Regions from separate parts of the Embleya sp. NPDC005971 genome, predicted to be linked through region 2. Evidence: riboswitches for the same ligand, from Rfam matches in the RefSeq annotation. Region 2 holds a riboswitch; each other region holds the start of a gene.
The links. Region 2 has a riboswitch for cobalamin ahead of metE (5-methyltetrahydropteroyltriglutamate--homocysteine S-methyltransferase). Riboswitches for the same ligand answer to the same signal wherever they lie in the genome.
Positions count from the first base shown of each region.

Region 1: it holds a riboswitch for cobalamin, as region 2 does, so the genes downstream of both, ABZ374_RS20520 (cob(I)yrinic acid a,c-diamide adenosyltransferase) here and metE (5-methyltetrahydropteroyltriglutamate--homocysteine S-methyltransferase) in region 2, are expected to answer to the same signal.
Region 3: it holds a riboswitch for cobalamin, as region 2 does, so the genes downstream of both, ABZ374_RS38165 (ribonucleoside-diphosphate reductase subunit alpha) here and metE (5-methyltetrahydropteroyltriglutamate--homocysteine S-methyltransferase) in region 2, are expected to answer to the same signal.

Region 1 is NZ_JBEXUX010000022.1:9,032-18,360, reverse strand. It holds gene ABZ374_RS20550 (L,D-transpeptidase family protein) at 1-513, opposite strand, end outside; gene ABZ374_RS20545 (HAD-IA family hydrolase) at 606-1,286, opposite strand; gene ABZ374_RS20540 (hypothetical protein) at 1,552-1,869, shown strand; gene ABZ374_RS20535 (phosphotransferase) at 1,925-2,698, shown strand; gene ABZ374_RS20530 (hypothetical protein) at 2,742-3,581, opposite strand; gene ABZ374_RS20525 ((2Fe-2S)-binding protein) at 3,925-4,740, opposite strand; gene ABZ374_RS20520 (cob(I)yrinic acid a,c-diamide adenosyltransferase) at 4,716-5,306, opposite strand; cobalamin riboswitch at 5,366-5,493, opposite strand; gene ABZ374_RS20515 (Ig-like domain-containing protein) at 5,738-6,475, shown strand; gene ABZ374_RS20510 (DUF5708 family protein) at 6,600-6,812, opposite strand; gene ABZ374_RS20505 (ABC transporter ATP-binding protein) at 7,183-7,932, shown strand; gene ABZ374_RS20500 (ABC transporter permease) at 7,932-9,329, shown strand, end outside.
Region 2 is NZ_JBEXUX010000002.1:222,119-231,447, forward strand. It holds gene ABZ374_RS03915 (FtsX-like permease family protein) at 1-1,400, opposite strand, end outside; gene ABZ374_RS03920 (sensor histidine kinase) at 1,621-2,772, shown strand; gene ABZ374_RS03925 (response regulator transcription factor) at 2,769-3,446, shown strand; gene metE (5-methyltetrahydropteroyltriglutamate--homocysteine S-methyltransferase) at 4,025-6,343, opposite strand; cobalamin riboswitch at 6,519-6,684, opposite strand; gene ABZ374_RS03935 (hypothetical protein) at 7,035-7,352, opposite strand; gene ABZ374_RS03940 (LacI family DNA-binding transcriptional regulator) at 7,541-8,542, opposite strand; gene ABZ374_RS03945 (amidase) at 8,733-9,329, shown strand, end outside.
Region 3 is NZ_JBEXUX010000064.1:13,088-22,416, reverse strand. It holds gene ABZ374_RS38200 (LysE family translocator) at 1-281, shown strand, start outside; gene ABZ374_RS38195 (MOSC domain-containing protein) at 295-999, opposite strand; gene ABZ374_RS38190 (hypothetical protein) at 1,152-1,322, shown strand; gene ABZ374_RS38185 (VOC family protein) at 1,450-1,827, opposite strand; gene ABZ374_RS38180 (GNAT family N-acetyltransferase) at 1,956-2,780, shown strand; gene mug (G/U mismatch-specific DNA glycosylase) at 2,861-3,436, shown strand; gene ABZ374_RS38170 (hypothetical protein) at 3,549-3,737, shown strand; cobalamin riboswitch at 3,871-4,121, shown strand; gene ABZ374_RS38165 (ribonucleoside-diphosphate reductase subunit alpha) at 4,197-6,515, shown strand; gene ABZ374_RS38160 (ribonucleotide-diphosphate reductase subunit beta) at 6,533-7,510, shown strand; gene ABZ374_RS38155 (helix-turn-helix transcriptional regulator) at 7,608-8,417, opposite strand; gene ABZ374_RS38150 (NAD(P)-dependent alcohol dehydrogenase) at 8,550-9,329, shown strand, end outside.

The DNA.
Region 1 (9,329 bases), on a different contig from region 2:
CGACACGTGGTCGCGGCTCTTGAAGTTGATGCTGAACGCGCCCTCACGGGTGGGCGTCTCGGCCGAGCCGAAGCGCACGGCCGTGGAGTACTGGGTCTGGCCGTCGATCACCCAGGTGAGCCGGTCGGTGCGCTTGTCGATGCAGATCGCCCGGCCGGTCAGGCACCGCTCGTCCAGCCCGGCCTGTGCGGCCGGCGGCTTGGGCGAGGCGGGCTTGGTGGTCGGCGGCTTGCTCGTCGGCGGCTTGCTCGTCGCGGTGGTGGCCGGCTTGCTCGTGCCGGGCTTGGCGGAGCTGGGCGCGGCGCTGGTGGGCGCGCCGGTCGTGGGCGCGGCGGAGGTCGGCGGCGCGGTGCTCTCGGGCGCCGGCGTCACCGGTGCGGACGAGGAGGTGGCGGGCAGCGGCGACTGCGCTCCGGCTTTGGCGCTCGAGTCACTCGACGAACCGGAGTTGCAGGCCGACAAGGCCAGGATCGCGGTCACGGTGACCGCGAGGGATATACGCGTCTTCTTCATCGAGTGGTGCCTCTCCGACCCAAACCCAAATGTGGATGTTCCCCGAGTCGTGCACCCTTGTAGACGCCAATGGGACCCGAGAGGTTGCGTTCCTAGTTTGACCCATTCGTGTGAATGTTCAGCCGGACATGTCCCGCCGTGACCAGTTCGGGATCGACCGGACGCAGATCCGAAGCCCACGCGTCCAGCGCGGCGCCGATCTCGCCCTCGGCCAGGGCCGCGCCGATGCCCAGACAGCGCATGCCGGCCGCCTCCGCGGCCCGCACACCGCTCTCCGCGTCCTCCACGACCAGGCAACGATCCGGCCGCACGCCCAGCAGTTCGGCCGCGCGCAGGTAGCCCTCGGGTGCCGGTTTGCCCTCGCGGACGTCCTCCGCGGTGACCATGTACACCGGTTCGGGCAGTTCCGCCGCACGCAGTCGGCCGCGGGCCACCCGGCGGGTGCCGGACGTGACGATGGCCCAGCGCGCCGCGGGCAGCGCGGCGAGCAGACCGACCGCGCCGGGCATCGGGCGGATGCCGGTGAAGTCCCGCTCCTCGCGCTCGACGATCCAGGCCGCCTCGACCTCGGCGTCCAGCGTGGGGGCGACCACGCGGACCAGGTCGATGTCCCGCCGCCCGTAGGAGGCCGCGACGGCCACGTCCGGGTCGACGCCGCGGTCGCGCGCCCAGGCGCGCAGGATGCGTTCGATCAGGGGATGGGAGTCCACCAGCACGCCGTCGAGATCGAACAGGATCGCGTCGCAGTCGAGCGTGGTGCCGTCGTTCGCCATGCGGCCAGGCTGTCAGGAGCGGCGGGGCGGCGTCGAGGACTTCGGTCAGGTGATCACCGCGCCTGGAACGACACTTGGAACGACACCTGGAACGACACCCTGAAGGGCGCCTTGAGGCGTCACCCACACGGCTCAGCCGTTGATCAGAAGCGATCATCTCCGGACCTGGGACGACGGGCCCGTTGCCTAACCGTCACGTTTGCGCCAACCCCAACCGGCTAGGGGCTCACTACGGCCCGGACACGCTCACCCCCAGGCGGACGTCATGTACTTGGTTCTCGCCCTGCTTGCACTGATTGTGATGTTCCTGCTGATACCCGGGCTGGCCTGGCTGGAGGACCACATGTTGGGGCCCCAGGCCCTGCCGAATCCGACACCCGTACCGCCGACCACACGACCGGCGGTCGAACCCGCCACCGCGACCGCCGCGCCGGCCGCAGCCGCGCTGCCCGCCGTGCCTCGGCCGACCGGGCACACCGCGCGATCGGGACGGGCCCGGCACGCCCGCCGCCCCGATTCGCCGATCGCCTACCGGCACCACATCGGTCGCCGACGCCCGCCCCGAGCCCCGGTCCTTCGTTGACCACAGGCGCACCGTCCCGGAGGCGACCCTGAGCGAGCCCCCCGCGCCGCCGCCGGTGCGTATCGAATCCGTACCGCCCGAACTGGGCTCCCCGCTGGGCGCCGCGCCGCTGTCCGCGCACTCCGACGTCTGGCATGTGCGCGGCAGTGGCGCCGACGCGGTGCTCAAACTCGCGACGCCGGACGGTACGGCGTCCGCCAATCCGCGCTACTGGGCCCGTGAGGTCGAGGCGTACGAGAGCGGCTTCGCGCCCACCGTGTACGCCGCCTTCGGGCTGACCGCGCCCCGGGCGTTGCGGGCCGACCGGCGACCGGACGGGTCGGTGGCGCTGTGGCTCGACTACGTGCGAGGGCGGTCCGGGACCACGTGGGACCTGCCCCGATGGATCGATTTCGCCCGCCGACTCGGCGCCGCGCAGGCCGCGCCGCGCCCGGACGCGCCACTCTGGTTGTTCGAACCCCCGTCCCCGGTCGGACCGCTGGCGGAACGCGCCGCCGAACTGCCGTACGTACCGTGCCACCTGGATCTGCGTCCGGTGAATCTGATCGCGCGGGAGGAGGACTTCGTGCTGTTGGACTGGTCGCATGTGGGCTACGGGCTGCCGGGCGAGGACCTGACCGGGTTGATCCTGGCCCACGCGGCCGAGCCGGAGTCGGCCTCGGAGCTCAATGCCGCGTTGCCGGCCGAGTACGCGCGGGGCGCGGGGCGGTCGGAGGCGGACGTACGGGTCGCGATCGCCGCGACGGCGCCCGCGAGGTACGGGCCCGGCGCGGACGAGGCGACCCGACGGGTGTTGCGGATGTGGACGCGGGAGGCGTCGGCCGGCTGAGCGCCCGGGAGCCGGGTGCCGGCGGGTCGTCGCGCCCTCGTCCCTATCGGCGCGACCTGCGGAGCGCCCAGATCAGGACCAGGACGGTCGTCGCCGCAGCGATGGCGGCGGGGATCGGACGGCTGCGGACCTCCGCCGCGCCGGCCAGGCTCGCGTGCCGGAGCGGGTCGGGGGTGTGGTCGAAGAGCTGGTTGCCGGCCGCGTGGCCGACCTCGACGGTGCGGTCCTTGGCGTGGCCGACCCGGTTTCCCGCCACCTCGCGGGCCCGGGCGGCGCCGTGGCCGGCGGCTTCCTTGACCTGCTCGGCGCGGTGGCCGGCGGCCTCTTTGACCTGTTCGGCACGGTGGCCGGCGGCTTCCTTGGCCTGTTCGGCCCGGTGACCGGCGGCCTCCTTGACCTGCTCGGCCCGGCGCTCGACGGCCTCCTTGGCCTGTTCGGCGCGATGTCCGGCGGTCTCCTTGGCCTGTTCGGCGCGGTGCACGGCGGCCTCCTTGGCCTGCGCGGTCCTGTGTCGGGTGGTCTCCTTGGCCTGGTCGGCCCGGTCGCGGACCGCGTCCTCGGCCGACTCGGCCCGGTCGGCCACGGCGGCCGCGATCCGTTGCGCCCGGCGCCGGGTGCGCGGCGCGGCGCGGTCGATCCGCTCGGCCGCCTCGCCGACCTTGCGGTGGATCGCCTCGGGCGGCTCGGCCTGGGTCAACTCCTCCACGGCGTGGTCCACTTGCTCCTGTTTGTGGCCGGGTGTGCGCTCCTGCCGGGGAAGCTCGGACGGCACGCGGGGTTCGACGACGGAATCGGCGGGCGGTGGCACGGTCGGGTCGACGGCAATCTCGTCGGGCTCGCGCGACGCGGACCTGCCGCCGGGCTCTCGGCCTGGGGTACTCATCGGTGCGTACTCCTCTTCACGGTCTCGATGTCCTCGCGTCATCGCCGAGGACCGCGCGCCCTACGTCTGCCCGGCGAGCGGCCGGTCATTCGTCCTCGGCGGCCCTTCGACGGCCGGGGCCGTCTCCCCGATCCTGCCGGGGGCGCAGACCCGGCAGGACCGAGGACACGGTCCCGGCGTTCGGTGCGTCGATGCCGGAATCGGTGTCTCCGGGACGAGGCTAGGAAAGTCCGCGCCGCAGATCCGGGAATGTCACCCGGATGCGCGGCGGCGTGTCCGATGGATCACCCGCTCGGCCGGATCCGGAGCGCGTCCCGGGGGCCGAGCGGGCGATCGTACGCGGTCAGTGTGCGCCGTCACGCCCGCGCGCCGACGACCCGATCCGGACCCGGGTCGGTTGCGGCGGCTTGTCGTGGAAGACGCAGTCGCCGCACGTACCGCCGCCGGGAATCCGGTAGTACAGGCAGCACGTGGTGCGCCGGAACGCGCCCAGGGCGCCGTGCAGCCCACTCCCTCGCAGCAGGCCCGTGGCCAACAGACCGTCGGCGAACGACCGGGTCGTCGTCACGAGTTCCGGCTCGTCCGGCGCCGGGTGCCGGTGCAGCACCCGGGCCGCACCGACCAGCGCCGACGCGGCGTTGCCGGCCAGCAGGCGCTCCGCGATCGGCACCACCGCCCGAGTGGCCCGGGCCAGCGGCACCAGGTGCGCGGTCATCACCGCGGCGTACACCCGGTCGATCCCGGCCCGGTCCGCGAGCACCGGCGTCGGGATCGGATCCGGCGCCCACAGTTCGATCGCACCGCTCGCCGGGAAGCGCCAGTGCGTCCGGACCGGGTCCAGGTCCGGCACGACCCGACCGAGCACCGCCGCGCCGAGCGCCACCGACCACAACCGCGAGGCCACGCCCAGGTACAGGATCGACGCGGCGACCCGCGGCTCGTCGGTGCGCAACCGGCCCCGCACGTACTCCACCCGGGCCGCCCACGCGTCGGGCGCGGCGCGGTCGTACAACTCGACCAACGGCCGAAAGCCCGCGCCGTCGGCAATCGCTCCGGTCCGCAGCACGAAGTAGGGCCCCACCTCGGCGACTCGGGCCATCGCGTCGCCGACCTCGGGCCGTGCCGCCGAACCGCTCAGCGGTTGTCGCCCGGACGCCACAGCAGATCACCCGCGCCACCCGCGTCGGCCCGTCGGGCGAGCACGAACAGCAGGTCGGACAGCCGGTTGAGGTAGCGCGCGGTGAGCGGGTTCACCGTCGCGGACCCACCCGCCGCCGGTTCGTCCGCCTCGATCAGCGCCCAGGTCGAACGTTCGGCGCGCCGGGCCGCGGTGCGGGCCACGTGCAGCAGGGCCGCGGCGGGGCTGCCGCCGGGCAGGACGAACGAGCGCAGCGTGGGGAGTTCCGCGTTGAACGCGTCGCAGTGCTCCTCCAGCCGGGCCACGTCGGCCTCGGTGATCCGCAGCCGGGTGTCGCCTTCGGCGATCGGCGCGCACAGGTCCGCGCCGACGTCGAACAGGTCGTGTTGCAGTTGGGCCAACACCGCACGGGTCTGCGGCTCCGGGTCGCCGAGCGCGAGCACGACCCCGATCGCCGCGTTGGTCTCGTCCGTGTCGGCGTAGGCCGCCAACCTCGGATCGGTCTTGCGCGTCCGGGAGTTGTCGCCCAGCGCGGTGGTACCGGCATCGCCGGTACGGGTGTAGATCCGGCTCAGTACCAAGGACATGGCGCAGCACCGGCCTCTCTCGGGGAAATCCGCCCCGGTTGGTGAGGTGGCGACGACGTGAGTCTCCTGGCTCTCGGCTCTTCGCTCCTCCCGGCCTTCCCACCCCGTCGCGGGGTCGTGGCCGGTGTGGGAGTCGCTCCCCGATCACAGTGGCGGGACCGCGTCGGATTCACACCGACTTCCTCGTACCGCCGTCGCATAGCGCCTCCCACCATGACACGCGCGCCGGGCCGGGTCCACTGTCGGGCCCGGTCGGTCCACGCTTGTGGGTGAAGCTCGCCGCCGCTCCGCGTGCCGCGTCGCGAACCGGTGGGCACTGCGCACAGGATCGGGGTTCGAGAGCGGCTCCCTCGGCCGGCATCGGATCCGGCGGGCGCCGGCCGACCCATCCCAGATCCGGCCGTGTCCGGACCAGAGTGCCGGAGGATTGTGTGGCCACGGTTTCCGGAACACCCGAACCGGCCGTCCGGATGCGTCGAGTCGGTGTGGTGCTCGTGTGGTGCGCGGTGTTGTTCGGTGTGGGCGCCGGGTGCCCCGCCGTTGCCGTGGTGCCCATCCCGTCGCTGCCGCCCGTGGTCGCCGGCCCGGCCGGCGACTCCGCTCCGGGCTCGCGTGTCGACCGGGTACGGCCGAACGGCGGGTTCGGAGCGCCGATGCCGGCCGCGCCGCGGGCCGTCACGGATCGGGTCGGCACTCGCGCCGGGCAGTCGGTGGACGTCCCGGTGCTGGCCGGCGACACCGGTGAGGGGCTGGCCCTGGTGTCGCACACCAATCCCGAGCACGGTCTGGTCCTCGACGTCGAGGGCGCTCCGGACGAGGGCACGACGGAGGCCGTGTTGCGCTACACGCCGGGGCCGGGCTTCGCCGGGCGCGACGGCTTCCATTACACGATCGTCGACCGGCTCGGCCGCCAGGCCACCGCGACCGTGCGGATCGACGTGGCGGCCGATCCGGGAGCGGCGGAACGGGCGGTCGAGCCGAGGACGGGCCGGCTCGGCGTGCCTCGCGGCGTCGACGAACTGCGGGCGCCGGCGGCCGTGACGCGGCAGGGCGGGCACGATTCGGGCGGCGGGCTGTTGCTGTCGGCCTTCCTGGGCTCGGCGTTGCTCGGCGCGGGCATCCTGGGTTGGGTGGCGCACCGTCGGCCGGGGCGGCGGCAGGTGCGCTGAACGGGGTGATCGGCGGGCCGATCGCCGGGCCGGTCACCGAACCGATCACCGAAGCGATCGGGAAGCGACCGGAAAGCAGTCGGGACGCGATCACCGGGCCGTTCGCCGCGCTCGGCGCACCCGGTCAGGGCTTTCGGGCCTCCCGGGCCTCCCCGGCCTCGCGGGTCAACCGGTAGAGCCCGTACAGCACTTCGGCGATGCCGACGATCAGCAGCACGACGCCGATCTTCCCGAGCGCGATCACGGGTGTGTCGACGTCGTCCGCGAACAGCTTCAGGGCCGCGCCCACCAGCGCGCTCGCCAGGCTGGCCGTCAACGAACCGCGTGCCTTCGTCATGTTCTTCCCTCCTCCACTCGACCTGCGGACATGCCCACGAGGCTAGGTCCGGGGCCGGGGCCGGCACGCCCTCCGCGAGGACGACCCGGCGTACACACTTCGGCCCAGGCGGGGCCCGATTTCCGGCCCGCGAGCGGCTTCGGCGGACCCGGCCCGCCGGGGGCGCAGGTGGGGCCGGCCCCACCCTCGGACGGTGGCCGACCCCATGGGCAGGGGCGATTCGCGCTCCTAGCGTTGGACCCGGTGCCGTACACGGGGTGGCGGCCGGATCGGCGGGAGAATCGACGTGGGCGGGCAACCGACACACGAGTGGTACACGGCGCCGGCCGAGTGGGAGGGCGCCGGCCCGCCGGCCGTCCGGCTCGACGCGGTGCGCAAGGTCCACGGCCGGGGCTCCGCGTCGGTGGCCGCCCTCGACGGGGTCGACATCACGTTCGGGCAGGGCTCGTTCACCGCCGTGATGGGCCCGTCCGGCTCCGGCAAGAGCACCTTCCTGCACTGCGCGGCCGGTCTGGACCGACCCACGTCGGGCACGGTCACGGTGGCCGGCCAGGACCTCGCCGAGTTGAACGAGAACGCGCTGACCAAGCTCCGCCGGGAACGCATCGGCTTCGTCTTCCAGGCGTTCAACCTGCTGCCCACGCTCACTGTGGAACAGAACATCACGCTGCCGATGCGGTTCGCGGGCAAACGCGCCGACCGCCGGCGTGTCGCCGAGGTGATCGCGCACGTGGGCCTTACCGACCGGGCCCGACACCGACCGCACGAGTTGTCCGGCGGCCAGCAGCAGCGGGTCGCGATCGCTCGCGCGCTCGTCGTGAGGCCCGCCGTGCTGTTCGCGGACGAGCCGACCGGTGCGCTGGACACCCGGACCGCGGCCGAGGTGCTCGGCCTGCTCCGGGAATCCGTACGGATCGACGGCCAAACCGTCGTGATGGTCACGCACGACCCGGTCGCCGCCTCCTATGCCGACCACGTGGTCTTCCTGGCCGACGGCCGGATCGCGGACCGGGTGAGCGCGCCGACGGCGGACACCATCGCCGAGCGGATGACCCACCTGGGCGCGTTCGCGGACGCGCCGGGGCCGGGCCGACCCGGGCCGATCGGCAGGGTCCGCTGATGTGGGGGCTCGCCCTGCGCACGCTGCGCTTTCGGGCCGGTGGCTTCGTGGCCACCTTCATCGCGCTGTGCTTCGGCGCGACCGTGGTGATGGCCTGTGGCGGGCTGCTCGAAACCGGGGTCCGCAACAACGCGCCGCCGCAACGCCTGGCGCAGGCTTCGCTGTTGGTGATCGGCGATCCCACCTTCACCGGTCCGCGCGACGGTTCCGGCGACCGCGAGCGGGACTTCGCACTGGCCGAGCGCACCCCGTTGCCCGTGGGGCTCGTGGCTCGGGTGCGGGCGTTGGAGGGGGTGCGGGCGGCGGTCGGCGAACAGACCTTCGAGGCCGCGCTGATCGGCCCCGCCGGCAACCACGGGGCGCAGGGCCACGCGTGGGATTCCGCAGCCCTGACGCCGTACCTGCTCGCGCAGGGCGCCGCGCCGGTCGGGGCCGACGAGGTGGTGCTGGACAGTACGCTCGCGCGCCGCGCCGGGGTGGCCGTGGGCGATCGGGTCGAGATCGCCGCGCACGGCGGCGCGAGCGCGTACCGGGTCAGCGGCATCGCCCGGGCCGCGCGTACCGTCTCGCAGGCCGGCGTGTTCTTCGCGGCGGCGCAGGCGGACCGGCTCGCGACGCCCGCCGGCACCGTCGCCGACATCGCGATCGTGGCCGCCCCGGGTAGCGATCTCGGCGCGCTGCGCAAGCGGGTCGCCGGGGCACTGCACGACCATCACGTCCGGATCCTGGCCGGTGACGATCGCGGCGCGGTCGAGCACCCCGAGATCCTGGCGAACAAGTCGGACCTGATCTCCCTCGCCGGCGTCTTCGGCGGCCTGGCGGTCTCGGTCGCGGTGTTCGTGGTGGCCGGCACCATCGGGCTGTCCGTGCAGCAGCGCCGGCGCGAGTTCGCGCTGATGCGCGCGATCGGCGCCACGCCCCGCCAGTTGCGCCGGATGTTGCTCGGCGAGACGTTCCTGGTGACCGTCCTGGCGGCGGGCGTGGCCTGGTTCACCGGGCCGGCGGCCGGCCGGGTGCTCTTCGACCGGCTGGTCGCCTCGGACATGGTCGCCGAGACCGTGGAGTTCGAGCAGGGCTGGATCCCGGCGGTGGCCGCGGCGGGCGCGGTGCTGCTGACCGCGCTGGTCGGCGGCTTCGTCGGCGCGCGGCGCGCGGTGACCGCCAAGCCGACCGAGGCACTCGCCGAATCCGCCTTCCAGCCGCGCTGGTTCAACTGGTTCCGGCTCGCGTTCGCGCTGCTCGCGCTGGCCGGCGCCACCGCTCTGAGTCTGGTCACGGTGTACGTCCTGGAGGGTCCGGTGGCCGCGAGCACCGCGGGCCCGGCGGTGATCTGCGCCGCGATCGGCCTGGCCCTGCTCGCCCCCGGCCTGACCAAGCTGCTGACCCGGATGTTGTCC
Region 2 (9,329 bases):
AACGCGCGGCAGTAGGGACTCGCCAGGATCGGGATCAACGGGCGCGCGAGTACCGGAATCAGCAGCACGAACGCCACCAGAGTCGCGGCGCCGCCCACGCAGACGAGCGCCGGGTTGCCGCTTGCGAGCGCACCCACCCCGGGCACGAGCGCGCCCAGGCCGAGGATCGTGCGCCCACGCAACGGCGCGGGCGGGGAGTGGGCTTCGCGCAACGCCGCCATCGGTGCCACGCGGCTCGCCCGCCGTGCCGGCACCCAGGACGCGGACACGGTGGCCACGAGCCCGACGCCGTAGCCGACGACGGCGGTGACCGGCGAGAACACCAGAGTGATGTCGCCGGTCGCCACACCGAACCTCGACAACAGCGCGGTGAGTCCGGTCGCCAACCCGTAGCCCGCCACCAGCCCGAACGTCGACCCGACCACCCCGAGCAGCGCCGCCTCGGTCAGCACGGAACGGTTGACGTCCGCACGACTCGCCCCGATCGCGCGCATCAGCCCGATCTCGCGCGTGCGCCGGGCGACCAGCATCGAGAACGTGTTGAAGATCAGGAACACACCGACGAGCGCGGACAACCCCGCGCAGCCGAGCAGTCCCACCTCCACCACCGTGAGCATCGCGCCCAGCCGCTCGGTCGCCGCCGTCGTGGTCTCGGCGCGGGTGCGTACGGTCAGGCCCGGATCGGCACCGAGCGTGGCCGTCACCCGGGCGCGCAACACCTCGTCGGACACCCCCGTCGCGGCCGTGGCCGAGACCTGCGTGACCACATCCGACCGGCCGATCAGGCGCGCGGCCGCGTGCGCGTCGTCGAGGAGGACGAGCGTGTCTCCGGTGGGGCGAACCCGATACGACGCGATCCCCACCACGGTGACCTCGAACGGCCCGGGCGTGGCCACCAGGCGTAGCCGAGCACCCACACGCACCCTGCTCCTGCGCGCCGACTCGGCGTCCAGGACCGCCTCGTTCGGGCCGCGCGGCTCACGGCCGGACGCGAGCCGCACCGGCGAGTAGGGGCACGCGCACCACCCGAGCGCGATCGTGCTCGAATCCGACACCACGCTCACCGCTTCGCCCGCACGGTCGAACAGCCCGACGTCCTCGACCACCACATCGCCGTGCGCGGCGGCGACCCCGGGGACACCCCGCACCCGATCCACGAGCGCGGCCGGCACGGTCGGAATCCGCCCGCTGCGCGTCAGCCGCTTGGCCGCGACCTCGGTCTTGGGCGTGACGGTGACGTCGGCCGAGGAGGCGCGGGCGACGTCGGCGAACACCGCGGACACCGTATTCACGAAGATCAGCGTGCCCGCGACGAACGCCACCGACAACGCGACGGCCAACGCGGACAACACCAACCGCCCCCGGTGGGCCACAAAATTGCGCAGCGATGCCTTCAACACGGCGGGATGCCCTTTCGACGGGATGGCGCCGAGCGAGACACACCTCGGCGAACGCCGTTACGCTCTCGCGCCCACCGACCCCGGGGCGTCGGGCCCAGGGGCCGTCCGCACGCCCGGACCCAGGCGCCACACGAGCGCCCGGATCGGCCCGGGAGCCCACTCACGACGTGGTACCGCAGGCCGATGCGGGCCCGTGGCACGGCCGCCTACAGTCCCCCACGTGGGTGACGCACTACGCCCGCCGCTGACCCAGCGGCTGCGACTTCGGCATTGGCTGACCCTCGACGCCCTGCTCGCACTCGCGATCACCACGCCGATCCTCACCGTGCATCCCGCCGCCGCGACCGACCGCCTCGGCGCCGCAGCCTGGCCGATCCTGCTCGCGCTGGGCGCGACACTGATCGGCTCGGTCGCGGTGCGCCGGGTCTGCCCCGTGCCGGCGCTCGTGGTGGCCGTCGTGGCGGAGACCGCCGCCGGGCTGGCCGGCCTGGTGGCCGCGGTCGGCTTCGCGATGGCGGCCACCCTGTACACGGCGGCGCTGAGCGGCCGGTCTCGGCACGTGGTGTGGGCGGCGGGCGCGGCGGCGGTTGCCGCCGGGTTCGTGATCGCTCCGGTACCGCTGTACCCGGCGATCCCGGCCTGGGCGGTCGGCGCACTCCTTCGTACCCGGCGCGAGTATGTCGAGGCGCTGCGCCGGCAGGCCGAACGGCAGGGCCGGGAGCGCGCCGAGCGGCAGGCCGCGGCCGCCGCGGCCGAGGAACGGCTGCGGATCGCCCGCGAGTTGCACGACGTGGTCGCGCACAGCATGAGCCTGATCACCGTGCAGGCAGGGGTCGCGCACCTCGTCGGCGCCGAGCGACCCGAGGAGGCGCTGCGCGCGCTCGGCTCGATCGAGGCCACCGGACGCACCGCACTGCGCGAGATGCGCCGACTGCTCGGCATCCTGCGCGACGACAGCGAAACCGCGCACGAGGCCGAACTGGCGCCGGCACCGACCCTGGCGGCCGTCGACGCGCTGATCACCGACGCGGCGGCGGCCGGACTGCGCGTCGAACTGACCGTGCACGGCGACCGACGCGAACTGCCCACCGGGGTCGAACTCGCGGCCTACCGCATCATCCAGGAGGCGCTCACCAACGTGGTCAGGCACGCGGACACCGACCACTGCCGGGTCGAAATCCAGTACACGAGACACGAATTGGCGCTCGCGATCACCGACTCCGGCAGCGGCGGACCGGCCGCCCCCGGCCACGGTCTCGTGGGCATGCGCGAACGGGTCGCGGCGTACGGCGGCGAGTTCGACGCCAGGCCGCTGCCCGAACGCGGCTTCCGGGTCAGTGCGCGGGTCCCGATCGAGGACGGCACCCGGTGACCGACCCGATCCGAGTCCTGGTCGCCGACGACCAGGCCCTGCTGCGCGGTGCACTGCACCTGCTGATCGACGCCGCCCCGGACCTGACCGCGGTCGGCGAGGCGACGGACGGGGCACACGCCCTCGACCTGGTCCGCGAAACCCGCCCCGACGTGGTCCTGATGGACATCCGCATGCCCGGCGTGGACGGCCTGGAAGCGACCCGGCGAATCACCGCGTCCCCCGACACCTGCGCCTCACGCGTGCTCATCCTGACCACGTTCGACCTGGACGAATACGTCTACGCGGCGCTGCGCGCGGGCGCGAGCGGCTTCCTGCTCAAGGAGACCCCGCCGGCGGAACTGCTCACCGCGATCCGGGTCGTCGCGGCCGGCGACGCCTTGATCGCGCCGAGCGTGACCCGCCGGCTGATCGCCGAATTCGCCAATCGCCCCGAACCGGCCCAACGCCCCCACACCGGCCCGGACGCGGGTCTGACCGATCGCGAGCGCGAGGTGCTGGCGCTGATCGGCCGCGGCCTGTCCAACACCGAGATCGCGGCACACCTGCACGTGAGCCCGTCCACGGTCAAGACCCATGTGGGCCGGCTGTTGATGAAGCTGGGCGCCCGCGACCGGGCCCAACTGGTCATCGTCGCGTACGAGACCGGCCTGGTCGGCACCCGCGCACAGTGACGAGCACGAGCACCGGGCGCGGACCGACCCACAACGGCGGGCGCCGATCACCAGGCGAACCCGGCCGCGGGCGCCGAGCCCGGTCAGCCCCATTGCCCCGGTGCCGTGGTAGTCGACGCCATTCCGTTCGGTTCTCGACGGCCACATGGCACAGGAATTCACTCGCCTGTGCAACGCGGTCCTGCGCGCCGAGCACGGGGTGCACTTCCTGCCGATCGACGATGATCGCTCCGACCGAGGGAATGACGGCCATCTCGAATCGGAGCAGCGGATGCTCGCCATCCACTGCTTCAAGCAACCGCAGAAGCGTCTCGTCGATGCCGAGATCCGGACGAAGATGCTCGGCGATCTTCGCAAGGCCGTCGCTGCCCGTGAGCTGGGCCGGGAGGGACAGTTGGGTCGGCGCGGCGGGTTCGGCGGCACTGCCGGGTCACTTCGGCCAGGCCCGGTCCTCGACGTCGTGGCCAGGTGTCTTCGTCGGTCGGTCGCGGCTCGCCTTGCCCCAGGGCGCAGCCTCGGCCCGGATCGTCGACGGCTGCCGGGGCAGGACCGTGAGGTCCCGCCCCGGCGAGCCTCGGTCAGGAGGGCGGCAGCGTCGTGCGCACCTCCCGGGCCGCCGCGACCAGGTTTTCCAGCGAGGCGCGGACCTCGGGCCAACCGCGGGTCTTGAGGCCGCAGTCCGGGTTGACCCACAGGCGCTCGGCAGGGATGGCGGCCAGGCCCTTGCGCAGCAGGCCCACCACCTCGTCCGTGCCGGGGACGCGCGGGGAGTGGATGTCGTACACGCCGGGTCCGGCCTCGCGCGGGTAGCCGTGGGTGGCCAGTTCTCCGGCGACCTGCATGTGGGAGCGGGCCGCCTCCAGGCTGATCACGTCGGCGTCGAGATCATCGATGGCCTGCACGATGTCGCCGAACTCGGCGTAGCACATGTGCGTGTGGATCTGGGTCGCCGCGCGTACGCCCGAGGTGCTCAGCCGAAACGCCTCGGTGGCCCAGGCCAGGTACGTGGCGCGGTCCACGGCCCGCAGCGGCAACGTCTCGCGCAGGGCCGGCTCGTCCACCTGGATGACCGAACTCCCGGCCGCCTCCAGGTCGTCGACTTCGTCTCGAAGCGCGAGCGCGACCTGCCTGGCGGTTTCTCCCAGCGGCTGGTCGTCGCGAACGAACGACCACGCGAGCATGGTTACCGGTCCGGTCAGCATGCCCTTGACCGGGCGGTCGGACAACGACTGGGCGAACGAGGTCCAGCGCACGGTCATCGCTTCCGGGCGGGAGATGTCGCCGGCCAGGATCGGCGGGCGCACGTAGCGGGTGCCGTACGACTGGACCCAACCGTGTCGGGTGGCCACGTAGCCGGCGAGCTGTTCGGCGAAGTACTGGACCATGTCGTTGCGTTCGGCCTCGCCGTGCACCAGGACGTCGATGCCCGCCTTCTCCTGGAAGGCGACGACATCGCGGATCTCGGCTTCGATGCGTTCCTCGTAACCGGCACTGTCGATGCGTCCCGCGCGCAGATCGGCGCGGGCTGCGCGCAGTTCGGCGGTCTGCGGGAAGGAGCCGATGGTGGTCGTGGGCAACAACGGCAGGCCCAGGTGGGCGCGTTGGGCCGCGGCTCGCTCGGGATAGGGCTTGCTGCGGCGCGCGTCCGTGTCGGTGACCGCGGCGGCGCGGGCGCGTACGGCGGGGTCGTGGGTGAGCGCGGAGGTCCTGCGGGCGGCCAGGTCGGCCCGGTTGGCGGCGAGGTGGGGCGCGATGGTGTCGGTGCCCCGGCCGAGGCCGCGCGTCAGGGTGACGATCTCGTCGGTCTTCTGCCGGGCGAAGGCGAGCCAGCGGGCGATCTGCGGGTCGACGTCGCGTTCGGCGTCGGCGTCCAGCGGCACGTGCAACAACGAGCAGGAGGCGGCGACGTCGACCCGGTCGGCCAGGCCCAGCAGTATGCCGAGCGTGGTCAGCGACTTGCCGAGATCGTTGATCCATACGTTGCGGCCGTCCACGACACCGGCGACCAGACGTTTTCCGGGCAGCCCGCCGACCGCGGCCAGCGCGTCGAGGTTGGCGGCGGCGGCCCCGGTGAAGTCCAGCGCCAGGCCCTCGATCGGCGCCCGGGCCAGGATCGGCAGTGCCTCGCCGAGGCGGTCGAAGTACGAGGCCACCAACAGCTTGGGCCGGTCGGTGCGGCCGCCGAGATCGCGGTAGACCCGCTTGGCGGCGTTCAGTTCGGCGAAGCTGCGGTCCTGGACCAGGGCGGGCTCGTCGAGCTGCACCCACTCGGCGCCGGCGGCACGCAGGTCGGCGAGCAGCCGGGCGTACACCGGCAACAGCCGGTCCAACAGGGTCAGCGGCTCGAAGTCGGCCGCGACCCCCGGCGCGGGCTTGGCAAGCAGGAGGTAGGTGAGCGGGCCCACCAACACCGGGCGGGCGGTCAGGCCGAGCGCGACGGCCTCCTCGAACTCGGCCACCTGTTTGGCGGAGTTCGCCTCGAAGACGGTGTCCGGCCCGAGTTCGGGCACGAGGTAGTGGTAGTTCGTGTCGAACCACTTGGTCATCTCGAGCGGCGCCACGTCCTGCGTGCCACGCGCCATCGCGAAGTAGCCGTCCAGGGCGTCGACTTCGACGGCGGCGCGATGACGGGCCGGGATCGCACCCACGGCCACGCTGGTGTCGAGGACGTGGTCGTACAGCGAGAAGTCGCCGGTGGGTACCTCGTGGATGCCCGCCTGGGCGAGGCGTTCCCAGTTGGCGCGGCGCAGTTCGGCCGAGGCGTCCCGAAGCGCCTGCGCATCGATGCGGCCGGCCCAGTAGCCCTCGACGGCCTTCTTCAGTTCCCGATTCGGGCCCTGACGGGGATAGCCGTACACGGTGGCACGGGCCGCCGCGGCTGCGGACTTGGTGGTCACGGAACTCTCCTTCGCGAGCCTGTCGACAAGATCCCGGGACGGATCGCAGGCACGAAGGGAATGGCAAACCACACGGGTCACGTCGGTGTACTCCCGCACGTGTCCCACCGGTTGTCCGCCGACCCGCCCACGAGGTCACCGAGATCACCGTGCGCATCGGCGGCGCACGGGCAGTGGCAGGTCTTCGGACTCGCGGGCACATCCGCCAAGGGCGGACACCTACTGGCCGTCGCTTCCCGGACCCGAGTCGGGTCCAGTGCTGGTTGACGGCGGTCGTTCCCACTCACCGCTGCGGGGCAGTCCCGGATTCACACCGGGTTCCCTCTTACGACGCGCCTACCCGGATGGCAGGGCGAACCGACTGCGTGCGACAGCTTAGCCGGCCGAGGGCGCCCCCGGGGAGCCACCGCACGAGCCGGATGGGGCGAGCACGCGCCGAAGACGCGGACAACGGCCGGCGACGCATCGGTGGGGCCGGTGTTCGCGATCCGGTGTCGTGTTCGTTCCGACCGCCGACCGGTGGGGAGGACCCGGCGCGGCGGTGACCCTTCGCCGCGGTGCCGAAGTGCCTGGGCCGGCCGGTTTCCACCACAGGGGGAGCCCCACACTCGGGGCTCCCCGCCTGCGGCCGGCACCGGGGCCGGGTCAGGGGACGCACGGGGGAGGGGGAGCGGAGTGGTGAAGGAGGGGTTCAGCGGGAACGGGGTTCCGGCCGCGCCCCATACGGACTGCCGGGTGGCGAGCGGGTCGGGGGCGCCGCAGCCTTGAGCCGGTCCACTGTGTCCTCGAAGGTGGCCTCCTCGACGCCGGCCGCGGCCAGGGCGAGTGCGGACTGCATCGTGTTGGGCGGTTCGGGCGTCGTCGAGCTGCCGGTGGCCGGGATGAACTTGCCGCCGCTGCCGTCGCCGGCGGACCGGGAGGCCGGCCGGCGGGCACCGTAATCGGCGGCCGTGGTGGGGACGTTGGTGGCGGGGTGGCGGGGTGGCGGGGTGCCGTGGGCTGTGAGCAACCAGGCCGTCATGACCAGGGCGAGCCCGGGGGCTGTCGCCGCAATGCGAGATTTGGCGCCAATACGTGAGATATCAAGGCAAGTCGTAGTGTGCGGAGGGCTTGACGCGACGCAGCACGTTCCGCAGTCGGCGCCTGCCGGCATCGGCCTTGGGCGGGAAGCACTCGAACGGGCGGCACGCGGTCGGTTCAGTGGCCACCCTGGGTCGAGGCCCGGGTGCGCAGTTTCCATGGGTGGAGGCGGACTGTGTCGGGTGGGGTGCGGTCGGCCAGAATGTCGCACAGGAGTTCGGCGCAGGCCTGCCCATAGTCGGCGGGGCGCAAGTCCACGGCGGTGATCGGCGGGTTGCCGGTGCGGGTGGCGGTGCCGTCGACGCAGGAGGCGACGAGCAGGTCCGCGCCGGGAGTTCGACCGAGGGCGCGGGCGCCGTGCAGGACGCCGGGAGCGGCTCCGTCGGGGCCGCACACCACCGCGTCGATGTCCGGTTCCGCGGTGAGCAGGTCCCTGGCGGCTTCGGCCGCCTGCGCGGGGGTCGCCGCGAACGGGACGGTGCGTACGGTGACCGGGACGCCGTGCGGCGTTCCCCACGCGTCGGCGCTCACTCGCAGGGTTTGGGCCCACGCCGAGTCGCCCCCCGGGGCGAGCAGCGCCGGTCGCCGCGCGCCGCGTTCGCGCAGGTGGTCCAGGACCGCGGCGAGCGAGGCGGCGTTGTCGCACACCACGGCACCGATCGGGGCGCGGCTGGGGCCGAGGTAGCGCTCGCCGGTGACGACCGGGACGCCCGCGTCGAGGAGTTTCGGGACGGCCGGGTCGGAGCCGTCGGGGTCGATGACGAGGAGACCGTCGACTCGGGAGGCGACCGGTCCGGAGCTGCCCGTGGGCCCGCCGAGCAGGACGACGTCGAGCCCGTCGTGCTGGGCGCGCTCGACGGCTCCGAAGGCGAGGTCCAGGTAGTAGTCGAGCCGGGTCGCGGTCCGGGGGAGGTAGAGGCCGAGCGCCCCCGCGTCGGCGCGGCGCAGACGGCGGGCGGCGCTGTTGGGGCGGTAGCCGAGCGCCTCCGCCGTCTCGCGGACCCGGGCGCGGGTGGCCTCGGCCACGCGTCCGGAGCCTTGCAGGGCGTCCGAGGCGGTGCTCCGGGACACGCCGGCGGCGCGTGCCACGTCGATCAGGGTCACGATGCGGGCGTTCACAACCACGGAGTCTAGATGTCCGGCCCAGGGTTTGCCGGATCGATCCGGCAGCACCTAGGCTCGCCCTGTGCCGGATCGATCCGGCACGGACGTGGGATGCCGTTCGCCCGCCCGGGTTCGGGGCACGGCTTCGACCCCGCGTACCGGTTTAACGAGGCCGCCGAACCGAACCAGCCAGGAGGCACCCCGCATGACCCGCGGATTCGACGTCGTGGAGACCGGCATCGCCGACCTGCGGGTGGCGCTGGAGAAAGGCGAGACCACGGCGGTCGACCTGCTCGACGCCTATCTCGCGCGGATCGCGGCCTATGACCGGCCCGGCACCGCCACCGCGCTCAACGCGGTCGTCGTGACCAACCCGAACGCCCACGCCGACGCCGCGGCCTCCGACGCCCGCCGGGCGCGTGGCGAGAGCCTCGGCCCGCTGGACGGCATCCCGTACACGGCGAAGGACAGCTACCTCGCGAAGGGACTGACGGCGGCGGCCGGTTCGCCGGCGTTCGAACGCCTGGTCGCCCGGTGCGACGCGTTCGCCATCGAGCGACTGCGGGCCGCCGGGGCCGTGCTCATCGGGCTGACCAACATGCCGCCCATGGCCAACGGCGGCATGCAGCGCGGCGTGTACGGCCGCGCCGAAAGCCCCTACAACGCCGACTGGCTGACCAGCGCCTACGGCTCCGGATCGTCGAACGGATCGGGCACCGCGACGGCGGCGTCCTTCGGCGCGTTCGGCCTCGGGGAGGAGACCTGGTCGTCGGGCCGCGCCCCTGCCTCCAACAACGCGCTG
Region 3 (9,329 bases), on a different contig from region 2:
TGTTGAACCCCAAGGCCGCGATCATGTACCTGTCGCTGATCCCGCAGTTCGTCGATCCGGCCGCCGGACACGTGCTGCTCCAGGGATTCGCGCTGGGCAGCATCCAGATCCTGATCAGTCTCACGGTGAACACGATCCTGGTGCTCGCGGCCGGCACCATCGCGGTGTTCCTGGCCCGGCGGCCGTCCTGGCTGCGGATCCAGCGCTACCTGATGGGCACCGTCCTGGGCGGACTCGCGATCAAGCTGGCCACCGATCGGAGCCACCCGGCCACCGCGTAACCGGCGCCGCGGCCTATCCGGCCCGGTCCGGCGCGGGTGCCGGCTCGGGCGCGGGTGCCGGGGCGGTGCGCTTGCGGGCCACCTCGCGTGCGTACTCGGGCAGTTCCGCGACGTCGAGCAGTCGTGGCAGCAGGTCGGCCTCGGTGGTCAGGGCCCGGAAACACTCGCCGATGGTGAGGTCGTGGGCGGGGCGGGAGACGATCGTGATCCCGTCCCCCGCGACGATCTCGCCCGGTTCGATCACCCGAAGGTAGGTGCCCGGCAGGGCGCGTTCGGTGAACCTGCGTACCCAGCGCCGCTCGTCCAGCCACAGCGCGAAGGTCGCACACGGGATGCGCGGGGCGGACACCTCCAACAGCGGTCCGGCGGCGCCCACTCGCCAGCGCTCACCGATCAGCGCGGCCTCCAGGTCCAGGCCGGAGGTGGTGAGGTTCTCGCCGAAGCTGCCGTTGCCCAGTTCGCGCCCGAGCTCGCCGGCCCACATGTCGAGGTTCTCGCGGCCATAGGCGTAGACGGCCTGATCGTGTCCGCCGTGGTGTTGTCGGTCGAATACCCGGTCGCCGACCAGGCCGCTGCCCGGTTCCTCGGCTCCGGGTCCGGGCGGGCGCACGGAGACCGCGTGGTCGACGGGTCGTTTGTCGATCCCGGTCGTTTCGACCCCGGACCCGGTCGGGTTGGGGCGCGGCCGGGCCAGGTTCACCGATATCACGTGCGGCATGTCCGCAGGCTACCGGGCCGGCGGCGGCCGGGATCGGGCCGATTGCGCGAGCGCCGACCGCGTATCCGTGCCGGACCGGGGCAAAAAGCTGATATCGGCGCCCTCGGGGACGCCGCGGCCCGTCTGTCCGGGCTTCAGGGAGGGACCACGACATGAGTTCGCTGTCGAAGACGCTCAAGAAGATCCAGGGTTACATCCGCCGCAATCCGCGTCAGGTCGAGCAGGGCCGTCGGCTCGTGCGCGACCGGCTCGGCCGTCGGCGCGGCGGCAGCGGGCAGGGCCCGGGCAACCCGCCGAGCAACTCGCCCGACAACACCGGCTGATCCGACGATCCGGGGCGAACGTGCCGCGCTCGTCGGCGAGTCCGGTGCGTTCACCCCGGATTTTCGTGCGCGCGGCCCGGGTTCACGGGCGGGCGCCCCGGGTCTCCGTGATCGAGCGCGGCGACGCTCATCCGATCAGGGTGCGTTTGGCTCGCACGACACAGAATTCGTTGCCCTCGGGGTCGGCCAGTACCGTCCACGACTCGTCGCCGGTCTGGCCGACGTCCACGCGGCGGGCGCCGAGGGCGAGGACCCGCTCGATCTCCGCCTCCCGCTCGCCGGGTCCGGCGCCCGGGGTCAGGTCCAGGTGCAGCCGGTTCTTGACCGCCTTGACCTCGGTCACCGGCATGAAACAGATGCCGATCGGCGCGCCCGGCTCGGTCCCGACGACCACCTCGCGCTCGCGCTCCGACAGGATCTCCCACCCCAGCACGTCGGCCCAGAAGCGGGCGAGGCCGGGCAGGTCGTGTGCGTCGATCACGATGTGATGCAGCGAAATGGCCATGCCCGCCATTGTGTGCCGCGGGATCGAGCGGGCCAACGGGATTACCGCCCGCGGGCGCGGCCGCTCGTTCCGTCGCCGGCGCGGCCTCCGCCGGTAGCGAAAAGGGTGTTCGTGTCACACTGGCCCGCATGCCGAAGTCCGCCGCCGAGGTGCGCGCACATCTGGAGACGTTCTACGACGCGGTCGCACGTCGGGCCGCTCACGCGGAGACATTCGGCGGACTGACCCTGTTCGTCCGGGATGGCCAGGGCTGGCCCCGGTACGCACGTCCCACGCTCGGCGGCTCCGTCGAGCCCACCGCCGCGGATGTACGCGCGGTGCGGGCACGACAGAGAGAGTTGAAAGTGCCCGAGTCGTTCGAATGGGTCGACGAGACCACCCCCGCGCTGCGCGCGGCCGCGATCGAGGCCGAGTTGCATGTGCACGAGCACCCGCTGATGGTGCTCGATCCCGCCGAACGCCCCGCCGAACGACCGTTCCTGCCGGACCTGGTGACGGTGCGTCGGATCCGGGCGGACGCGACCGATCTGGCGATCGTGCACAGCGTCGCGGCGGTCGGCTTCGCGAATCCGGGCACCGCGTCCGGCACCGACGGTCCGACCGAGCGGGACACCGCCGCCCTGGGCCAGGACCCGGACCTGCTGTCCTACCTCAACGAGCGGCTGCGCTCCGGCGAGACGGTGATGTACGCCGCGTACGGCCCGACCGGACCGTTGTGCGTGGGCAGCTACCAGCATCTGTACGACACCACCGAGATCGTCGGCGTGGCCACCCTCCCCGCGGCCCGACGCGGCGGCCTCGCGGCGGCGGTGACCTGGGAGCTGGCCGGGCACGCGCTCGACGACGGGAGCGAGACGGTGTTCCTGTCCGCGGGCGACGAGGACGTGGCCCGGATGTACGGCCGGCTCGGCTTCCGGTCGGTGGGCACCTCGATGATCGCGGACGCGCCGTGAGCGGGCCGGAACCCGAGCCGGCTCCCGAGCGGCCGCTCGTGCTGCCGATCCCGCCGGGCCGCAATCCCACCGCCGCCGAGATGGCCGCCGCACACGGCCGGAGCATCCCGGACGTGATCGGGCCCAACCTTCGGGTGTTGTTCTGCGGGATCAACCCGGGCCTGTGGTCCGGGGCCACCGACCGGCACTTCGCCCGACCCGGAAACCGGTTCTGGCCCGCGCTGTACGCGAGCGGGTTCACGCCCCGGCTGCTCGCGCCGACCGAGCAGCAGCGGTTGCTCGCACTCGGCCTCGGCATCACCAACGTGGTGGCCCGCACCACCGCCCGCGCGGACGAGTTGACCAAGGACGAGTACCGGGCGGGCGGCGCGGCGCTCACCGCCCGGGTGCACGCGTACCGACCGGCCTGGCTGGCGGTGCTGGGCATCGGTGCGTACCGGACCGGCTTCGGCCGGCCCAAGGCGGTGGTCGGCCGGCAGCCCGAGACGATCGGCGACACCGGGATCTGGGTGTTGCCCAATCCCAGCGGCCTGAACGCGCACTGGACGGCGGCGGCGCTGGCCGAGGCGTTCGCCGAACTGCGGGTGGCGAGCGATCCGGACCCGGGCCCGGATTCGGCGGCCCCACCCGGACCGGGCGGCGCGCCGCCCGCGTGACGGGCGGGTCGGGTCCGTTTCGACGACCTGTATCCGAGTCGACACGTCAACCGACCGAGTGGCATCACCCGGTTGGTGGTTACTTCACGCCGTCTTGCACGGTTGGGTCGGCATGAAGATCCTGCGAGCCCCGTTCGGGCCGTGGCCCACCGAGACGTTCGAGACCCCCGTTTACGAGGCGTTGGTCGCCGAGTGGCGCGACTCGGGTCGGGAGGTGCCGCGACCGGTGGACCGACCGCACGACCGACCGGCCCGGCACGCGCGCCCGGCCCGGCCCGGGCCGCGCACCGGTCGCCCCTGATCCGCGCACCGCGCGTCCCACGCGTCCCGGGGCGAACCACCCCACCGCCGCCCCGGCGGCGGTCCGTGGTACGTCGAGAATCGCGACACGACACAACACCTGGGGGTGCGACGACCACCCCGCCACTACATATATGCTCTGCGACGTAGCTGGTTCGCCGTTCCGAGTTCAGCGGAACGGCGAGGCAAGAGGGAACCCGGTGCGAAGCCGGGACTGCCCCGCAACGGTGAGCGGGAACGAACGTCGTCCTGGAGCGCCGAACGCCGAGAGGCATTCGGGGCCCGACGACCATGGGGAACTCCGCGGTCCGCCGAGCACGTCGTGCCCGGTGGTGCCCCGGCATGCCCGCGAGTCCGAATACCTGCCGGCTGCCCGTGCCCTCGGGCGCGGGGTCACTGTACGTACGAGCTCGCGAGGAGAGAGCACGTGACCGTTGTGGACAGCGTGGGCACGACCCGGATGCGGATCGACGAAAGCCCCGAGGAGCAACTCGCGACCCTGGTGCGCACCCAGGCGCGCGATCTGCCGGAGGTCGATCCGGATCGGGTCGTCCGCCGGGTCGTCGCGGGTCTGAACGAGGGCGCGGACCGGGCCGCCGCCGCGGACCTGGCGGTGCGTACCGCCGCCGAACTGATCGCCGAGGAGCCCGGCTACTCGCGGCTCGCCGCGCGCCTGCTCGCCGGCCGGATCGCCGACGAGGCGTTCGAGGCCGGCGCCGGTTCGTTCAGCGCCGGCATCGCGCTGGGCCGCCGGGAGGGCATCATCGGCGCGGAGACCGCGGCGTTCGTCGCCCGGCACGCCGCCGAGTTGGACGCCGCCGTGGACGTCGAGGGCGACCGCCGGTTCGAGTACTTCGGCCTGCGCACCGTGTACGACCGCTACCTGCTGCGCCACCCGGTCTCGCGCAAGGTGGTCGAGACACCGCAACACTTCCTGCTGCGCGTCGCATGCGGCCTGGCCCAGGAGCCCGGCGAGGCGATCGGCTTCTACCGGCTGATGTCCTCGCTGGCCTACCTGCCCAGTTCGCCGACGTTGTTCAACTCCGGCACGGTGCACACCCAGATGTCCTCGTGCTACCTGCTCGACTCGCCCAAGGACGAGCTGGAGTCGATCTACGAGATGTACGGGCGGATCGCCCGGCTGTCGAAGTTCGCCGGCGGCATCGGTGTGGCCTGGTCGCGGGTGCGTTCGCGCGGCTCGCTGATCCGGGGCACCAACGGGCACTCCAACGGCATCGTGCCGTGGCTCAAGACGCTCGACTCGTCGGTGGCCGCGGTCAACCAGGGCGGCCGGCGCAAGGGCGCGGCCTGCGTCTACCTGGAGACCTGGCACCCGGACATCCTGGAGTTCCTCGAACTGCGCGAGAACACCGGCGAGGACGCGCGCCGCGCGCACAACCTCAACCTGGCCAACTGGGTGCCGGACCTGTTCATGCGCCGGGTCGAGGAGGACGGCGTCTGGTCGCTGTTCGACCCGAACGAGCTGCCCGAACTGCCGGACCTGTGGGGCGCCGAGTTCGACAAGGTCTACGAAGCCGCCGAGCGGGACGGCCGGTTCGTCCGGCAGTTGCCCGCCCGCGACCTGTACGCCCGGATGATGCGCACGCTCGCGCAGACCGGCAACGGCTGGATGACCTTCAAGGACGCCGCCAACCGCACCTGCAACCAGGCCGCGGAGCCGGGCAACGTGGTGCACCTGTCCAACCTGTGCACCGAGATCCTGGAGGTCACCAGCGACGGCGAGACGGCCGTGTGCAACCTCGGCTCGGTCAACCTCGGCGCGCACGTGGTCGCCGGGGAGGGCATGGACTGGGACAAGCTGCGCGCGACGGTCCGCACCGCGGTGGTCTTCCTGGACCGCGTGATCGACATCAACTACTACCCGACCGAGCAGGCCGCCGCGTCCAACCCGCGCTGGCGTCCGGTGGGTCTGGGTCTGATGGGCCTGCAGGACGTGTTCTTCACGCTCGGCCTGCCGTTCGACTCGGCCGAGGCGCGCGAGTTGTCCACGCTGATCTCCGAGGAGATCTACCTCACCGCGCTGGAGACCTCCTCGGCGCTCGCCGAGGTGCACGGCCCGCACCCGGCCTACGCCGAGACGCACGCCGCGCGCGGTCGGCTCCAGCCGGACCTGTGGGAGGGCGTGTACCCCACGCAGACCAAGCGCTGGGACGCGCTGCGCACCCGGGTGGCCGAGCACGGGTTGCGCAACTCGCTGCTGGTGGCGATCGCGCCGACCGCGACGATCGCCTCGATCGCGGGCGCCTACGAGTGCATCGAGCCGCAGGTGTCGAACCTGTTCAAGCGCGAGACGTTGTCCGGCGAGTTCCTCCAGATCAACGCCTACCTGGTGCGCGAGCTCAAGGCCCGCGGCCTGTGGACCCCGCAGGTCCGCGACCGGATCAAGCGTGCCGAGGGCTCGGTCCAGGGCATCGCCGAACTCCCGGCCGACGTGCGCGAGTTGTACCGCACCGCGTGGGAGCTTCCGCAGCGCGCGCTGATCGACCTGGCGGCGGCTCGTTCGCCGTACATCGACCAGTCGCAGTCGCTGAACCTGTTCATGGCCGACCCGACCATCGGCAAGCTGTCCTCGATGTATCGCTACGCGTGGTCGACCGGCCTGAAGACCACGTACTACCTGCGTTCGCGCCCCGCGACGCGGATCCAGCAGGCGACCGTGCCGGCCCAGGCGGCGGCCGCACCGGTCGAGGAGATCTCGGACCTCGAGGTCATCGCCTGCTCGCTGGAGAACCCCGAAGCCTGTGAGGCGTGCACGTGAGCCTGCTCGATCCCGGAATGAACCTCACGCTGCGTCCGATGCAGTATCCGGACTTCTACGAGAAGTACCGCGCGGCGATCCGCAACACCTGGACGGTCGAAGAGGTCGACCTGCACAGCGACCTCGCCGACCTGGACAAGCTCAGCCCGGCCGAACGCCACCTCGTGCAGCGCCTGGTCGCGTTCTTCGCGACCGGTGACACGATCGTGGCGAACAACCTGGTGCTGAACCTGTACCGGCACATCAACTCGCCCGAGGGCCGGTTGTACCTGTCGCGGCAACTCTTCGAAGAGGCCGTCCATGTGCAGTTCTACCTGACCCTGCTGGACACCTACATGCCCGACCACGAGGAGCGCGAGCAGGCGTTCGCCGCGGTCGAGCACATTCCCTCGATCCGGCGCAAGGCGGAGTTCTGCTTCCGCTGGATCGACTCGGCGATGGGCCTGGACCGGCTCGAATCGCGGGAGGACCGGCGGCAGTTCCTGCTCAACCTGATCTGCTTCGCGGCGTGCATCGAGGGCCTGTTCTTCTACGGCGCCTTCGCCTACGTCTACTTCCTGCGCTCGCGCGGGCTGCTCAACGGTCTCGCCTCGGGCACCAACTGGGTCTTCCGCGACGAGTCCGCGCACATGGACTTCGCCTTCTCCGTCGTGGAGACGGTGCGGGCCGAGGAGCCGGACCTGTTCGACGACGAACTCGCCGAGGACGTCCGGCGCATGCTGGCCGAGGCGGTCGAGGCGGAGACGGCGTTCGCCGAGGATCTGCTCCAGGGCGGCGTGTCCGGGATGACGGTCGCGGACATGCGCTCCTACCTGGAGCACGTGGCCGACCGCCGGCTGGCCCAATTGGGCATGGCCCCGGTCTACGGCTCGGCGAACCCGTTCGGCTTCATGGAGCTCCAGGACGTGCAGGAGTTGTCCAACTTCTTCGAGCGGCGGGTCTCCGCGTACCAGGTCGCGGTCACCGGATCGGTGTCTTTCGACGAGGACTTCTGAGCCTGCGGCACCGCACACGACGAGAGCGCCTGTCGTCCCGGAAACGGGCCGGCACGGCGCTCTCGTCGTGTGCGGGCGGCCGTGCCGGCGGATCCGCTCAAGGGCGTGCCGTCGCCCGGCGGCGCAGGACCGCGGCGGTGGCCTCGTCGGCGGGCAGGAACGCCTCCAGATGCAGTTCGGCCAGGGTGACGTCGGTGGCCGTCGCGAAGGACGTCAGCGTGGTCAGCAGGCGCAGCTCGCCCGCGCCGTCGGGCTCGGCCAGGCGCAGCGGGACCGCGAAGCCCAGGTGGTCGGGGCCGAGTTCGGCATCCGGGACGTAGCCGCGCAGTTCCTCGATGAAGGCGTCCAGGAGCGGATCCGGGCTGCGCAGCGCCTGGGCGCGCATGTTCTCCAGCACGTGCCGGCCCCACGCGTTCAGGTTGCGCACCCGCGGCGCCATGCCCTCGGGATGCAGCATCAGCCGCAACATGTTCATCGGGGACCGGAGCAGTTCCGGGGACGCTCCCTCGGTCAGCACGTCGATCGCCGCGTTCGCGGCCACGATCTGCCCGTACGGACGCAACACCATCGCCGGGTAGGGCAGATGGCCTTCGAGGACCGCGCGTAGCGCGTCGTGGACCGGGCGCAACATCGGTGCGTCCAGGTCGGATTCGGGGAAGACCGGCGCGTATCCGGCGGTGTGCAGCAGCGCGTTGCGCTCGCGCAGGGACAGGCCGAGCGATTCGGCGAGTCGGATGATCATCGTGCGGCCGGGGCGGGATCGGCCGCTCTCGATGAAGCTGAGATGCCGTTGGGAGGTCTCCGCGCGGGCGGCGAGTTCGAGTTGGCTCAGCCGTCGGGCGGTGCGCCAGCGGCGCAACTCGGCGGGGAAGTCCGGGCCGTGGGTCCGGGTCGTCGTGGTGCTCATGGGGCAGTTCTAGGCAGCCGAGGGTATCGCCGGCAATTCCCTCGCGGGAATTGTCCGGCTCGGGCGCCGCTCGCATGATCCTTCCCACGGCCCGCCGAACGGGTGGGCCGATCGGTCCGGGAGGGCACCTTGATGAAGAGATGTCACCTGCGGCCCGGTGCCGGCATCGACGGCCTCGCCCTGCGTGGGCACGAGCGGCCGGAGCCGGGCCCCGGTGAGGTGTCGGTCCGGATCCGGGCGACCTCGCCGAGTCGGCGGGAACTGCTGGTCCTGGACGGGCACCACCCGCTGCCGGTGCTGCCGGACACCGTCCCCGGTGGTGCCGGGGTCGGCGAGGTGGTCGCGATCGGCGCGGGCGTCACCCGGGTACGGCCGGGCGACCGGGTGGCCGCGACCGTGTTCCCGGACTGGATCGACGGGCCGTTCACCCTGGATCGCGCCGCGCAGTTGGGCAGTTCGCGCGACAGCGTGCTGACCGAGTTCGCGGTGGTCGGCGAACAGGCCCTGGTGCACCTTCCCGGGCATCTGTCCTTCGCGGAGGCCGCCGCCTTCCCGCTGACCGCGGTGACCGCGTGGAACGCGTTGACCGGGGGCCGGGCGTTGTTGCCCGGCGAGACGGTGCCGACCCTGGGCACCGGTGCCGTGTCGTTGTTCGCGGTGCAGTTCGCCAAGCTCTTCGGCGCGCGGGTGATCGCCACCACGTCGAGTCCGGACAAGGCGGCGCGGCTGCGGGCTCTGGGTGCGGACGAGGTGGTCGACTACCGCGAACACCCGTGCTGGGGCGAGCGGGTGCGGCGGGTGAGCGGCGGGCGCGGGGTCGACCGGGTGGTGGACGTCGCGGGCGAGCCGACCCAGTCGCTCGCGGCGACCGCGCTCGGCGGCGAGATCGCCTTCGCCGGGCACCGGTTGGGC